DNA from 3 places in the Arsenophonus nasoniae genome. Region 2 is predicted to be linked to each of the others. Evidence: riboswitches for the same ligand, from Rfam matches in the RefSeq annotation. Region 2 holds a riboswitch; each other region holds the start of a gene.
What was found. Region 2 has a riboswitch for magnesium ahead of ArsFIN_RS17230 (porin). Riboswitches for the same ligand answer to the same signal wherever they lie in the genome.
Positions count from the first base shown of each region.

Region 1 (5,028 bases), 420 kb from region 2:
GAAGAAATTACGCGGCGTACAATACGCGAAATCGGCTATACCAGCTCCGATATGGGCTTTGATGCCAACTCCTGTGCTGTTATCAGTGCAATTGGCAAACAATCGCCTGATATTAATCAAGGCGTAGATCGCGCAAATCCTTCGGAACAAGGCGCTGGCGATCAAGGGATCATGTTTGGCTATGCTAATAACGAAACCGATGTTCTTATGCCGGCGCCAATTACTTATGCCCACCGCTTAGTGGAACGGCAAGCTGAAATGCGAAAAAATGGTACTTTGCCCTGGTTACGCCCAGATGCTAAAAGTCAAATTACTTTCCAATATGAAAATAATAAAATAGTGGGCATTGATACCATTGTCTTATCTACGCAGCATGCTGAGGAAATTAAACAAAACACCTTATCAGAAGCCGTAATGGACGAAATTATTAAGCCAGTATTACCGACAGAATGGCTCCACAAAAATACCAAATATTTTATTAATCCCACAGGTCGTTTTGTTATAGGTGGCCCAATGGGCGATTGTGGCTTAACCGGCCGTAAAATTATCGTCGATACTTATGGTGGCATGGCTCGCCATGGTGGTGGTGCTTTTTCTGGTAAAGATCCCTCTAAAGTCGATCGTTCTGCTGCCTATGCAGCGCGCTATGTAGCAAAGAATATTGTTGCCGCAGGACTGGCTGATCGCTGTGAAATTCAAATTTCTTATGCAATTGGTATCGCTGAACCAACATCCATCATGATCGAAACTTTCGGTACAGAAAAAATAGCCAATGACACGCTTGTTCATTTAGTACATGAAATTTTTGATCTACGTCCCTATGGTCTAGTGAAAATGCTCAATTTATTACAACCTATTTACCGTCAAACCGCAGCATATGGACATTTTGGCCGTTCTCAATTTCCATGGGAAAAAACAGATAAAGTTGCTGAACTTCGTGCAGCCGCAGGTTTAACTAACGAGTAGTCGATTTTATCTTGTTAAAACAGCAAAGGGACAGTTAGATAACTCTCCCTTTTGCTGTTTTAGATCTAGATAAAAATAACAATTGGTTATTGAATTTTTCCAATACTTATTTAATAAAGACCATAATAAATTAATTTCTTTTATTCTGAGCTGACTCTTTGTCCATTTAACTATGTTAATAATATGAAATCACAGCGAGTACCGATCGCTTTACAACAGATTGTCATGCGAGTATTGCGCAACAAACTGGCTACAGCGAGTACTAAATTGGAAAAAACCTTTACAGAACCATTGATCAATTACCGACAGCGAGGAACCATTGCCGGTAGTGCCCATCTACAAGCATGGGAAATTCGGCTTAACCCGATTTTACTGATTGAAAATGGTGAGATTTTTATCAATCAAGTTATTCCCCATGAGTTAGCCCACTTATTGGTTTATCACTGTTTTGGTAAAACAGCCCCGCATGGTAAAGAATGGAAATGGATGATGGCCGTGATCCTGGAAGTTCTACCGCAGACAACACATCAGTTTGCTTTAACCTCTATTCGTAAGCAGATCTTTCATTACCATTGCCAGTGCGACCTATCACATCAATTAACCCTACGCCGGCACAACAAAATCCAACACGGTAAAGGGGAGTATATTTGCAAAAAATGTGGTCAATATCTCGTTTGGCAAAATCAATAGGAGAGCAATTCACTCTCCCTGATTGATCAAGCTAAATCAGTCATAATCAACTTCGCAATTTCAAAGTAAATAATTAATCCTGTGCCATCTATAAAAGTAGCAATAAAAGGCGCAGAAACAATAGCAGGATCAATATTCAATCGTTTTAGTACCATTGGAATAATAGAAGAAACGATCGCACTCCATACAGTAATTGCCATCATAGTCAAACCAACAACAAGGGTAACTTGATAGCCAACATCCAGGATCCAAGCACGAAATATGCCAACACAACCTATCGTTAATGCCACTAAAAAGGACGTAGATATCTCTTTTTTAAGCACTGCACCTAGATTACGTAAACTCACTTCTCCTAGCGCCATTGCCCTAACTAAAGTAGAAGTTATTTGAGTACCACTATTGCCACCAGTGCCAATTAATAAGGGAATAAAAAAAGCTAATGAAATAGCCGATTCCAGCTGATCGGAAAAAGCTTTCAATACTGTACCAGTATAAGCTTCAGCCACAAATAACATCAATAACCAAACAACGCGTTTACGCCATAATGTTATTGGGCTGGTTGACATATAAGGCACTTCTAAAGGTAGAGTTGCTCCTTGCAGGTGGGCATCTTGGGTGTTCTCATCCTCAATTAATTCAGCGATATCTTGCGCGCGCAATACCCCTTTTAGTTTAGAAAACTCCACAACCGGAATAGAATCAACATCACAATGATTAAGTAGAGCAAAAACCTCTTCACGTGATTGTTCTGGTGAAACAGAAAAGAAATCACGTCGCATAATATCTGAGACTAGTAGTTCATCCGATGAGGTTAATAATGTTTTCATCAATAACAGACCATTTAGATATTTATCTTTATCAATAACATAAAGATAAGTCGGGATCTGATCGCCGGTAAGTATATTAGCCAGATTATTTTTAATAGCAGCAACAGAATCATTCATAGAAACAGCGATATAGGATTGACTCATATAAGCACTAACTTTTACTTCATCAAAATTATTATGCTGCTGCTCATTGAAATTTTCTGCATGACTATTTGCCGGACACACCACACTGGGTGCCGTTTTTTGTAGGGATGTTAACTTCATTTTCGAAACCCTATCACTGTTATAAACTGCAAACAGTTCTCAAATAGGGGCAAAACCAGATGCGAGAATATTAAGCTATCTCAACGTCTCAGTTTTAGCACTATACAACGTATCCTGCAACCAGCAGGAAGTTACATGGGGATACACCTTGACTCGATATATCCTGTCCTGATCTTGGGCGTCTCTCGACGTCGTCAGATCAGCAACCTATGTTTGTATAGGAGCCTCGCCTAACGAGATACTGCACCGTGCTTAATATTAAAATTAATATTAACTCGGGCAGATTATAATGAAGCTAAATAACTTTTCCAATTATAGTGTTACTTATGGTTTAGTTTTTGTTTAAGTTGATAAATAATAGAATCGATCAGCTAAATTAATAAACGAAAATATATTTAAAATCGTAAGTTATTTAATTAAAAAAGCAAATGTTCATCAAACGCCAGACGATCTATTTTTATCTTTTTTGCTTCATTAATAACTTGTTCTGCTGTTTTACCATCTAAGGTGCGGCAAATCCGTTTTTCCAATGCTCTTGAAGCAGCTCTTTCACCAAGTTGACGATATTCATCAAAATTAATACTATTAAACATAGTAATATCAATAGCTTCATCAAATTGCTGCTGTTTTTCAAAAGAGAGAGAATCTCGTACTTCAGCAATAGAAGAACGTAATAATTGCTTATTTTTGCCATTTAGTTTTAATTGTTGTTCACAACCCAGCAACAAAAAACTGATGAAGAAAATTAATAGATTAAATCTCATTATATAACGCCCTTCTCTCTGTTTTTAATTATCAGCATAGCAAAATTAAAACCAATAAACTTGAGTATAATGAAAATTTAAAGAGAATAATTGTAAAAAAAATTTTCATATTGCTGGTGAAAATTAACAGCAATACCTTATTGCTTATTAGTTGTTACAGAGTAAAAATAAAATTTAAATACAATCAAGTTACTATTCATTAAATAGCCATAAATTAAAATAGTTTATTTAATATACTGTTATTTTTTCAAAATAATTGAAAGAGCCAATACAGGCTCTTTCGATATTACTTTTATTTTATGGTAATTTAACACCTTCAAGAGAAATAATAAGTTCAGCTTCTTGCGATTTAGGCCCGAGATCTTTTTGAAAATTAAAATCTTTCAATTTAATTTTTCCAGTTGCCTCAAAACCTACACGATAGCCCCCCCATGGATCGTCACCTTTTCCGATTAAGATAGCATTAAGTACTAATGGTTTTGTTACCCCATTTAACGTCAATTGCCCCTCTATATGATAAGCACCCTTGACTTGACTGACCTTAGTGGAAATAAAAGTTGCCTCAGGATATTTTTTTACATTAAAAAAATCGGCACTACGCAAATGTTTATCGCGTTCTGCATGATTAGTATCAATGCTTGCAGTATTGATCACCACCTTGACTTGATCATTTTGTGGATTTTTTTCATCAAAGGTGAAACTACCGGTAAAATTCTTAAAACTACCATAAACCCAACTGTAACCTAAATGTTGGATGCGAAACTGAATAAAAGCATGTTGACCTTCATTATCAATTTTATAATTTGCGGCTATTGCTGAATTAATGCTCAATAGCAAAATTGTGGTGACTAGCGTTAAAAAAATTTTTTTCAACATAACTATCTCCAATAAGTTAGTTTCTTGAACGTAGCACGCTACGCGTGAGCGGCGCAGCGGTGCTGCTTCGGGGATGTTAATGAGTTGAGTACTGTTTTATACTCTGCAGTAGGTTAATTTTTTTCAGGGATTCATCTCGATGGCTCGCAATAAATCTCCCAGAAAGCGTAAACCGGTTAAATCAGGCAGGCTGCCCGTCACTTCACGTGCCACAGCGCCTGTTTATCCGAAACGTTTTATGATCTCTCTCCCACCCGAAAATGATGATGACAGACCGCCTGAATTTTTTTATGACACCCTAAAAGAAGCCATACGCCACTGCGTCCGACTCGGCCCCCAATTTTTTCTCGACACGCAGTATTACCCGCCGCTAGTCACGATTATCAGGGGTTTTGAACAACGCCAAGACCAAGCTGATGACGCTGGATACGACTACACTGAGGGGGGAATAACTGAAAGTCTGCCTGCCGATGAATTCATCACCTATACGGAGCTAGGAATAATCCCTGTTTCCTTTGAACCCTGGGATAAACACACCGATAACTGGGCTGACGAATCTGACAATTTCTGTTTCTTTGGCAAGATGCCCATAAGGTAATTGAGTCAGATGTATATCCCTCGTCCTGCTAAACTACTTTTCA
Region 1 covers NZ_CP038613.1:2,983,644-2,988,671, forward strand. Annotated here, with positions in the region: gene metK (methionine adenosyltransferase) at 1-966, shown strand, start outside; gene ArsFIN_RS15070 (SprT family zinc-dependent metalloprotease) at 1,150-1,656, shown strand; gene ArsFIN_RS15075 (magnesium transporter) at 1,683-2,747, opposite strand; M-box (ykoK) riboswitch at 2,820-2,992, opposite strand; gene ArsFIN_RS15080 (DUF6694 family lipoprotein) at 3,164-3,511, opposite strand; gene ArsFIN_RS15085 (YceI family protein) at 3,809-4,387, opposite strand; gene ArsFIN_RS15090 (hypothetical protein) at 4,527-4,985, shown strand; partial or broken gene ArsFIN_RS15095 (IS91 family transposase) at 4,995-5,028, shown strand, end outside.
Region 1: another riboswitch for magnesium. It lies ahead of ArsFIN_RS15075 (magnesium transporter); the one in region 2 lies ahead of ArsFIN_RS17230 (porin).

Region 2 (5,028 bases):
ATTTCCCCTAATTAGGCGTAAAATTTTATTGCTTAGTTGCTAGCAACTTTTTTATTAACTAATAATTTATGTAAATATAGTTAATATAAGTTATAGAAATATTTTATTAATTTAAAGAACTATATATTAATTAAATGCTGCTAATCTTTTATTATTTTCATTTATTATAAAATTAAAAATTTCTAGTGATTATTGAAGAGTTAAATAAATAGAGTTTAAACAGAAATAAATTGAATTTGATTTTGCATTGCTATTTAGTTGAAATACTAAGGTATTGCTATCAGCGATACCTAACGTTTTACAAAAATGAAATTTATATATATTAAATATACTATTAAAAATTTAGTTGCAGAAAAATATTTGTTAATGTCTGATTATCATAATATTTTATTATAAATTGTTAGAAATTGATTTCAGGTAATATATATTCAATAAAACAGACAGCGGAGCAGTAATGAAAAAATTTTTACCTCAATTAGAAAATAAAATGCTGATGGCGTTTGTCGCTGCTGCTGAGTCAGGTAATTTTTTACAGGCAGGGATATTATTAAATAAGTCTAAAACGACAATTAGTCGTTGGATAAATGAACTTGAGATTATATTAGGCTATACGTTATTTGATAAACGCGCGAATGGCTCTGTTTTGGATATAAATAGTAATGGTAAACTTTTATTGCCAAAGGTGAAAATGTTTTTGTTATCTTTACAAAAATTAGAAAAATTTTCTTTCGCGTTAAATAACAATAAAGAGCCTGCGGCCATTAGATTAGCATTTAATCAACTGATTCCTGAAGAGGCGATTGCTGATGTAGTATTAAAATTAAAGAAAGAATTTCCCGCTGTTGAAATACATATTGTTCATGCGGATTTATTTGATGTTGAATTTACCCTTAATAGTAATAAAGCGGATTTTGTTTTAGGTTTGCAATGTGTTGAGATATATAACAATATTAATGCGCAAGTTGTTGGTGATATTCAAATGATGTTAGTGGCAGATCCAGCCCACCCTTTGGCGAAAGAACAACAGGTCAATAGTTTGTCTTTATCTTCTGAAACAGTCATTTATCCTTCATTGCAAGGTAAAGTCGATGATGAGCGATATCATTTCCTGCCTTATTCAGAAATGATGTTAACCACTGATTATTATTCGTGTGTGAAATTGGCAGAAAAAGGATTAGGTATTACTTATTACTTATATTCCTGACCATATGGCTATTAATTCTATTTTGACAAAAAAATTAAAAGAGGTAAAAGTTGATAAAAATGAAGTCAATAATATCCATTCATTAATGCTATATTACCGTGCAGATTATCGTTATTTTGCCATATCTGCCATTTTAAGTTCAGGATTAAAAGAGTGGTTTGGTTATCATTAAGTGATGAGCACCGTTTGGTATTCAATTGATCTAACGACTCGTTGCTGGGTTTTATCGTAAAGTGGCTAACATAATTAAATAAAACATAAACAAACTAGCAATGGGATATTTTTTCCCCATTCTTTACGCATATAATACGCGCTCATTCGAAAGTGTTATATCTCGTTAGGCGAGGCTCCTATACAAACACAAGTTGCTGATCTCACGACGTCGAGAGACGCCCAAGGTTAGGACAAGGCAGATCGGATTAAGGTTTGCCTCAAAGTAACTTCCTATCATAGGATACGTTGTATAGTGCTAAAACTAAGACGATTGGGATAGTGTTCTATGCTCTTTCATCTGGTTGCCCCTATATATGAGATTTATTATAGGGTATCTATATGTTGCTATTTTTGACATTCAGCGAGCAAAGTATTTTCTTAGCTAGATTTAGCTATATCTCTCTTCTTTCTCCCATACCGATAAATTAATTGTTTATTTTATTGGGTTAAAACAGCATTAAGTGATTATCTAACATCACTAATCAGCTGTGTATATTTAAAATATTTTTATGATGACCAGTTCATCAATTTTACTATGTCTTGAGATAAGTATTATGTTTTCTTTTATTAAAAATAAATCGACCAGTTTAATTTTTTTCTGTTTTTATATTCCCGGGGCTATGGCAGCAGACGTTTATGATAAGCAAGGTAATCGAATAGCGGTTAATGGTGAGATTGAATCTAAACTAATGAATTCAAAAGATAAGGATCAAGATGGTAATGAAATAAAGGTAAAACTGGGTTTAGAGTTAGATAGTCAGTTTACCAATTCTGCTAGTGGTTTTGCCAAATTTGAACATGAGATAGAACTGCATGGCGCAGAAGGGGACAAAAGTAATGAATCAAAGAATAATTTAGCTTTTGCTGGCTTAAAATATGTTACTCACCATATCGATTATGGTCGTAATTATGGTGTTATTTATGATGTCGCTGCTTATACCGATGGATTATCGCTTTTTGACGGTGATTTCTTTTCTGATAGTGATATTTCAACCACCAAAGAGGCGAGTAATTTGCTGACTTATCGGCAAACTGATTTTTTTAATTTAGTAAAGGGACTCAATTTTGCTTTGCAGTATCAAGGCAAAAATAGTCATGATGAGGTTCAGCATCAAAATGGTGAGGGGTGGGGAGCCAGTGTTAGTTATCACTTTACGGATAATTTGCAAGCAACCCTGGCCTATTTTTATTCCAACCGAACCCAACAGCAACAGCAGATCCGGCCGGGTAAATCGGCGGAAATATGGGCGATGGGTTTCAATTATGACGCTGAACCGGTCAAATTTGCTGGTTTATATTCCGAAAGCCGCAATATTCATTTCCACGAAGTCGATGATAATGTGGTGATCTTTGGTAAAGTTAGTACCCTCGAGTTGCTTTCTTCCTATACTTTTGCATCTGGTTTAGAGCCGGGAGTGGCTTATTTTTATTCACGGGCTAATAAGCAAGTGGATGTGGTTAACTATTTTAATATTTTTACTAACTATAATTTTAACGATAATTTCAAAGCTTACGCTGCTTATAAGGTTAATTTATTGAGAAATAGCCAACGGGGTAACGAATTAGAGATAGCGCGCGATAATGTTATTGGGGTAGGGATGACTTATAGTTTCTAAACTTTATCACTATTGGGAGCGGATTTTCTATTATCTTGCATCTTAATTGTTAGTTATGTGTGTCGTTAGCTATTTAATGACACACATAACTAAATTTATTTTTATTAACCAATGGTTATTAATTACCGATTTCAGTGCTTGTTCTTAATTTGGTTAATTCCAACGCTTTATTTTTCGTTAACTCAATTTTGTTGGCCATCGCGGCGATCCCCCAATAGGTTCCTTGCTGAGTATCATAAAAGCGGTTAATCGCTTCTAAGTTAAGATCGCGATATTTTATCCATGCCAATTGTGATTTTTTCAATGCAGTTTTGAATCTTGAGCTCAACTTTTTATCGGCGATTAATAATTGATATTGCTTGTTCAATTCGTTATCCCATAACTTTAATGCATTTTGGTAACAATCAACGCTATCAAGCGTTGATACCGTTGTTGGTTTCGCTAAACATTGTTCCAACGTTTGATCGATATTAATGCTATCGGCTAGCACCAATTTACTGATAAATAACATGATAACTATGGTTAATTTTTTCATGGCATCAACTCAAATGGTTTATCGGCATTAATAATATATAAGTATATAGGACAAGGTTGCTGGTTGAGATATAAATGTCGGTCGATTATCAATATTACGATTTAGTCTGAATAAAAGAATAATTATTCTTCATTAGGTAAATTATTGTCCTCATGTTAGGTTGCTAATTTAGGCTGCCTCAACTAGCTCCTCATCGAGTGACGATGAGGAGAAAGCGAGTCAATAATATTGAGCTAGTATTTGCTACTTATGTTTTGATTATTTTCCATTTCGAAACGTGGTGAAACGAAGCCATAGAGTGTCCAGCCTAGGAATGTTGCTAGTGCGCCCCACATAACGGCATCTTCTCCAGAGGAGTACAAGGCATAGAAACTATAGGCGGCACCAATAAAAGCAATAATATTAGCCATTTTTGCTTTCTGTGGCTCAACATTAGCCACTTTTTGTAAGATGATCATGGTGGCCATAGAAAGAATATAAGGGATAATATTAGTGACAACCGCTAGGTTAACTAATACATTAAATTGTTTATTTAATGATGGACTAATGGTCATTAGTGCTAAACCAGATTGGATAATGACAATAGTCAGCATACCTTTAATCGGTGCTTCTGCTTTATTGACAGCGGAGAAAAGTTTTGGAAAGTAGCCAGCATCCGATGATGATTTAAATACTTGCGCAATCGTAAACTGCCAACCCAGTAGGGAGCCACAACATGACATGATCATTAGCGCCATGATGACTTTACCGATAGTGGGATTAAATATTTGTGCGAAGGCTAAACCAAAAGGGGCTGTGGAGTTAGCTAAGTCTATATTTGGCACAATACCGGCTATGACATTGGTGGAAACAATATAGATTACCGCTGCGCCTAGTGTGCCGCCTAATACGGCAATAGGAACATTTTTCTCTGGGTTATCAACGGCTTCACTATTTGCACAAGCCGATTCCATGCCGAGAAATGCCCATAGTGTCATAGCAATTGAGGAGCCAACGGCCTGAAAAAATGGAAAATTGTGTGGGTTCCAGGAGTGGATATATAGGTCGGCTTTGAACCAGTACCAGCCAATAATGGAGATGCCCATAACGGGAATAATAACCCCCCAAACGGTAATACTACTTATCTGACCCGAGATGTGTGCCCCACCAAAGTTAGCAATGGTACATATCCATAATACGGCGATGGTAGCGATACAGATAACCAATGGACTTAAGTTTACCCCAAATAATTCTGCTCCATACCCAACCGCAGAGATAGCAATTGCTACGTTAGCAATTAATAGTGAGATCCCATAGGTATAGTTAGCCATAAAGTTGCCGGATTTACCAAAGGTATATTCAGCGTAACCACCCATTCCGCCACTGCGGCGGCTGTACATGCCACACTTTGAGAAAGCGTAAGCCAGTGCCATCGAGCCGATGGCTGTAACGATCCATGAAAGAATCGATATGGTGCCAAC
Region 2 covers NZ_CP038613.1:3,404,738-3,409,765, reverse strand. Annotated here, with positions in the region: gene ArsFIN_RS17235 (LysR family transcriptional regulator) at 455-1,204, shown strand; gene ArsFIN_RS26530 (hypothetical protein) at 1,209-1,376, shown strand; M-box (ykoK) riboswitch at 1,531-1,700, shown strand; gene ArsFIN_RS17230 (porin) at 1,972-3,033, shown strand; gene ArsFIN_RS17225 (lysozyme inhibitor LprI family protein) at 3,152-3,568, opposite strand; gene potE (putrescine-ornithine antiporter) at 3,802-5,028, opposite strand, start outside.

Region 3 (5,028 bases), 970 kb from region 2:
TGATAAAACCGCCAATTAATGGTGACGCAATCGGGACAAAGCCTTCAATCGTAATGATGATGCTATAGAGTAAAGCGGCAATAGTTCCTCGCGAAACGTCACGTACCGCGCTGACTGAGGTGACTAGGGTGATTGAAATGCTTAATCCTTGAATAACACGAATAACAAGGAAAGCTGGTAAACTTTCAGTTTGTGTTAACATGAATGTTGCTGCTGCATAGATAGTTGCACCTGTTAGCATAATTTTGCGGCGACCGATGGCATCGGAAAGCGGACCAAAGATTAATTGCCCTAAGCCGATTGCCAAGGTATAAACCATAATTGAAAGCTGGGTTGATGAGAGACTTTTATTAAATTCTTTTGCGATATCAGGAATCGAGGGCAAATAAGTATCAACCCCTAAAATACCCATCATAGTGAGTAATGCTAAGCCAAAAGTAAAGAAAGACAGCGTTTGTCTGTTAATTTTTTTCATAAATATTTCCCTTAATAGAAAATTTTATTTCAAGCATGCAGGAAAATTTCAGGATCGATATTCAAACGGAGTTGCTGCTAACTAGCAAACTTTTCTATTTTTTGTTGAGCTTTAATTTAGTTTTATCCGGTTTGTTGGTTTTTAAATCGTATTTGATTAAAATCATACAAATCTAGTAAATTAAAATGCATCTACGTTACAGCATGAGCGTTTTAAATTAGTGGCATATTGATGAATAGAAAGCGATAGCTTAAAAAAGCAATCACAATGCGGGAATAAGCTAGCGAATAACTGGACTTTATTTTTTAGGGTAATTTTAATCGGCAGACTTTAATAATCGTAAAGGCTCGGTAACTGACCGAGCCTGTGGTTTGTTATATATTAAGAATAACTTTGGCAATTTCGAAATAAATAATCAGACCCGTACCATCAACTAGCGTTGTGATAAATGGCGCTGAAACTACCGCCGGATCAATGCCATACCTTTTAAGTAGTAGAGGAATGACCGAGGAGACAATGGCTGACCATAGAGTAATACAGATCAGTGACAGACTGACAACGATACAAATATCCCAACCAATATTCATAAAGCTGGCACGTAATATCCCCGCTGCCCCTAAAGTGATGGCGATTAACACTGCAGTTGACATCTCTTTACGCAAGATCAGCCATAAATGACTGATGGAAAGTTCTCCAATCGCCATTGAGCGCACAATCGTTGACGTAATCTGAGTACCACTGTTACCGCCTGTTCCCACTAAAAGTGGAATAAAGAAGGCTAAAGCAATGACCGCCTCTAATTGCTCTTCAAATGATTTAATGACCGTGCTGGTATAGGCTTCCGCAATAAACAGTAAAAGTAACCATACACTGCGTTTTTTCCACAGGGCAAAAGGACTCGTTTGAAGATAAGGTTTATCTAACGGTAAACTACCACCTTGTAGTTGAGCATCTTCGGTTGCATCATCTTCCAATATACGATCAATTTCTCGTTCGCTAAGGGCACCAACTAATACCCCTTTATCTAATACTGGCACCAGATCAAAACCACAGTCATGCAATGATTTTGCTAATTCAGTGCGTTTAACATCTGGGGCAACAAAGAAAAAATTGGGTTTCATCAGTTGGTTGATGCTATCACTATCAGTAGAGTGCTTTAATAGCGATTTTACTGATAAAATACCGATTAATATTTCATTCGTCGTAATGAAAATTTGATTAGTGATACTATTTTCTTCAAGTTTTTCCAGAAAAACTTTTTTTGCTTCAGCAACAGAAATATGTTCTGGTAAAGTCATATAATTCTGTGTCATATATGAAGCGGCAGTTGGGTTTGCCTGGTCAACATGATAGCGAGGTTTAAATGTATTTTGTTGGATAGGTAAAGCCATATAAAAGTCCCCTATAGGTGTTAAAATCTCTCACCGGGGCGAACTAACGTGGGAAGTAGATCCCAACGTTTAGGTTTTAGCTTCTAACAACGTATTCCAAGCGGAAAGTTACTTTTGTAAGACCTTGATTCGATCATACCTGTTTTACCAATACAAGCCTGTCTCCATGCAAGTACGGCAGTAACTTTTGTTTGTTAGGTAGCCTCGCCATAACGAGATCGTTTATTGTATTTCACGTCAACAGTGTTGAACGCCAGCGATTATAAATTTACTTATTTTGATTACAATTTTTTCTTGAAGTTGTTTAGTTAAGATTTAAGAAAGTCAAATTTTAACAGTCAAAAATAAGAAAATATTGTCTTTATTTTATTATAAAGTAAAAGAAATGCTTGTTTGAAATATGAATAGATAAAAATTAGATGGTTTTAATCGAAATATTTTAAAAGTTCTTAACTTTTTGTTTTTACTATTTTAAATAACGCCATTTATATTACATAAATGCTTCTGGTGCGATAATTGAAAATGCGCCTTTAACAATTAAAATAAATACAGCTGCCCAAATAGCAGCTGATAATAAGCAGACGCTATAGACCTTAGTTCGGTTCATTAATAACATGCCGGCAACTAATGGGATCATGTATCTTAATACCGCAATAAAACGAGAGGTAAATAACACAGTTATCCCTTGGTTTTGTAATTTGTTATGGGCATTATCAATAGTTGATTGATAACGACTAAAAAAACGACTAAATAATTTTCTACGGGTTATTTGATTACCCAAATAGTAGGAAATTATTGAACCAATGGTTGCACCTAAAGTAATCGCCAACCAAACTAAACTAATATTTAGTTTTGGCAAACTGGCAGTAATACCCGTTAATAACATAACGGATGCAGGTGGTAGAAAAGAAGATAAAACAACCGTAGATTTGCTAATTGCGATGCTAAATAATATGGTAAATAACCATATTGGATGTAAATTAATCTCTGACCAAAATGCATTTAGATATGTCATAAATTCTTCTGTTTTCATTGTGTTATTTTCTCTTTAGTGAGTTATTTCTGACAAAATAAAAAATATTATAATAATATAATCTATCTATATTAGCGTAAATTAAAGTTATTCAATTGTTGTTATAACAGGATTAACTTTACTAAATTTAAATTCAGTAGTTTATGAGTAAATAAAAATTTTGCCCAAGATAGGCATATGTTAGTTAATGGCTGGGGAAATGGTCAATTGCTTTAGTTAACGATATATTAAATAAATAATATCTTTATTTAGCTAGCAAGCAGAACAGTTATTTAAGCAAGCGTGAATTTTAATTGGCATCAAATCTTAGTGTATCAGTTCGATTTTACCATACTCTCTGCTTAGGTTTGTAAATCGATTACTGATTATTTTTGTCATTAACAATACATTTTTGTTAATGACAAAATAATTAGTTAAGTATTTTTTTATTCAATGAAGTTTCTACTTCGGCTCTTTTTAAATAGGCATATAATATTGCACTAATTAAAGTTCCACACATAATCGCTAGCAGATAAGCAATAATCGGTTGTACCGCTCCAGGAATCAACATAACAAATAGTCCACCATGAGGTGCCATTAGTGTGACATGAAAATACATCGATAATGCACCAGTAATGGCTCCGCCAAGCATACAGATGGGTAATACCCGCATCGGATCACGGGCAGCAAAGGGAATGGCGCCTTCAGAAATAAAACATAGACCTAATATGAACGCTGCTTTACCGCCTTCACGTTCATTAGTTGAAAACTTGTTACGAGCAAACAATGTCGCAAGTCCCATGGCTAAAGGGGGTACCATGCCCGCTGCCATAATGGCTGCCATAGGACCATAAGTTTGGGCACTTAATAAAGCAACACCAAACGCATAAGAGGCTTTGTTAACGGGTCCTCCCATATCTGTACACATCATTGCACCTAAAATAATACCTAAGATAACGGCATTAGTTGTGCCAATATTGGTTAGCCATTCTGTAAGGGAGGTCATTATCCAGGAAACAGGATTACCGATAATATAGATCATAACTAAGCCAGTAATTAATGTGGCGCATAATGGCACTATTAAGATAGGTTTTAGGGACTCCATACTTTTAGGTAATGGAAAGTATTGATTGAGCAATTTGGCGACATAGCCAGCCATAAAACCAGCAATAATACCACCAAGAAAACCGGCATTGGTGCTAACCGCTAGCATGCCACCAACTAATCCAGGTGTTAAGCCGGTTCTGTCAGCAATTGAGTAAGCTATATAACCAGATAAAATGGGTACCATGAGCGCTAAAGCAGAGTGTTTACCAATTTGCATTAATGCTGCAGCTAATGTGCCTGGTTGCTCGGCTGCATCTAAACCAAACATAAAAGAGAGGGCGATACAAAGGCCGCCGGCTACTACCATCGGTAACATGTAAGAAACACCAGTAAGTAGATGACGATAGAGGCCCTGAGTTGTTGTTTTCTTAGTTAAGTTGTCTGAGCTATTTTTTATTTTGTTAGGTTGATAATATTCAGCTTTAGCTAATGCATTATCCATCTCTTGCGCGGTTCTTTTTAAGGCGGCGCTTGTTGAGGTGTGGTAAATCCGTTTACCGGCAAATTTCGCTAAATCAACTTCTATATCAGTGGCAGCAATAATAAAATCGGCATCATTGATCTCTTCTAAGGTAATTTCATTGCCTGTTCCCACCGAACCACGCGTTTCTACTTTGATTTGCCAGCTTCGTTTTTTAGCTTCAATTTCTAAAGCTTCTGCTGCCATAAAAGTATGTGCCACACCAGTAGGACAAGCGGTCACGGCTAAAACACGCTGTTTTTTGGCGATCTTCGGCTTAATAAAATTAGCGTTGTCCACAATAATCGCTTTATTTTCGGCCATAGAGAGAGTTTTTTCTGGCGCAGGTATTATCTGTGTTTCATCGGTAAAGAAAACTTTTTTACCGGTCAATTGGTGTTCATCTGCTATATTTTCACCAATAACAATAATCAATTCAGCTGCCGCAATATTATCCGTTAATTTTAAAGATTGATGCTGTATCTGTTGACATAATATTTGCTTAGCAAGATAGGTTCTTGGTGGCATTTGGGGTGAATGAATAATAGCAATTGTTTTCATCAAGAGATTCCTTATATTTGAT
Region 3 covers NZ_CP038613.1:500,182-505,209, forward strand. Annotated here, with positions in the region: gene ArsFIN_RS02345 (MFS transporter) at 1-475, opposite strand, end outside; gene ArsFIN_RS02350 (magnesium transporter) at 850-1,788, opposite strand; M-box (ykoK) riboswitch at 1,921-2,090, opposite strand; gene ArsFIN_RS02355 (DedA family protein) at 2,357-2,881, opposite strand; gene fruA (PTS fructose transporter subunit IIBC) at 3,309-5,006, opposite strand; gene fruK (1-phosphofructokinase) at 5,018-5,028, opposite strand, start outside.
Region 3: another riboswitch for magnesium. It lies ahead of ArsFIN_RS02350 (magnesium transporter); the one in region 2 lies ahead of ArsFIN_RS17230 (porin).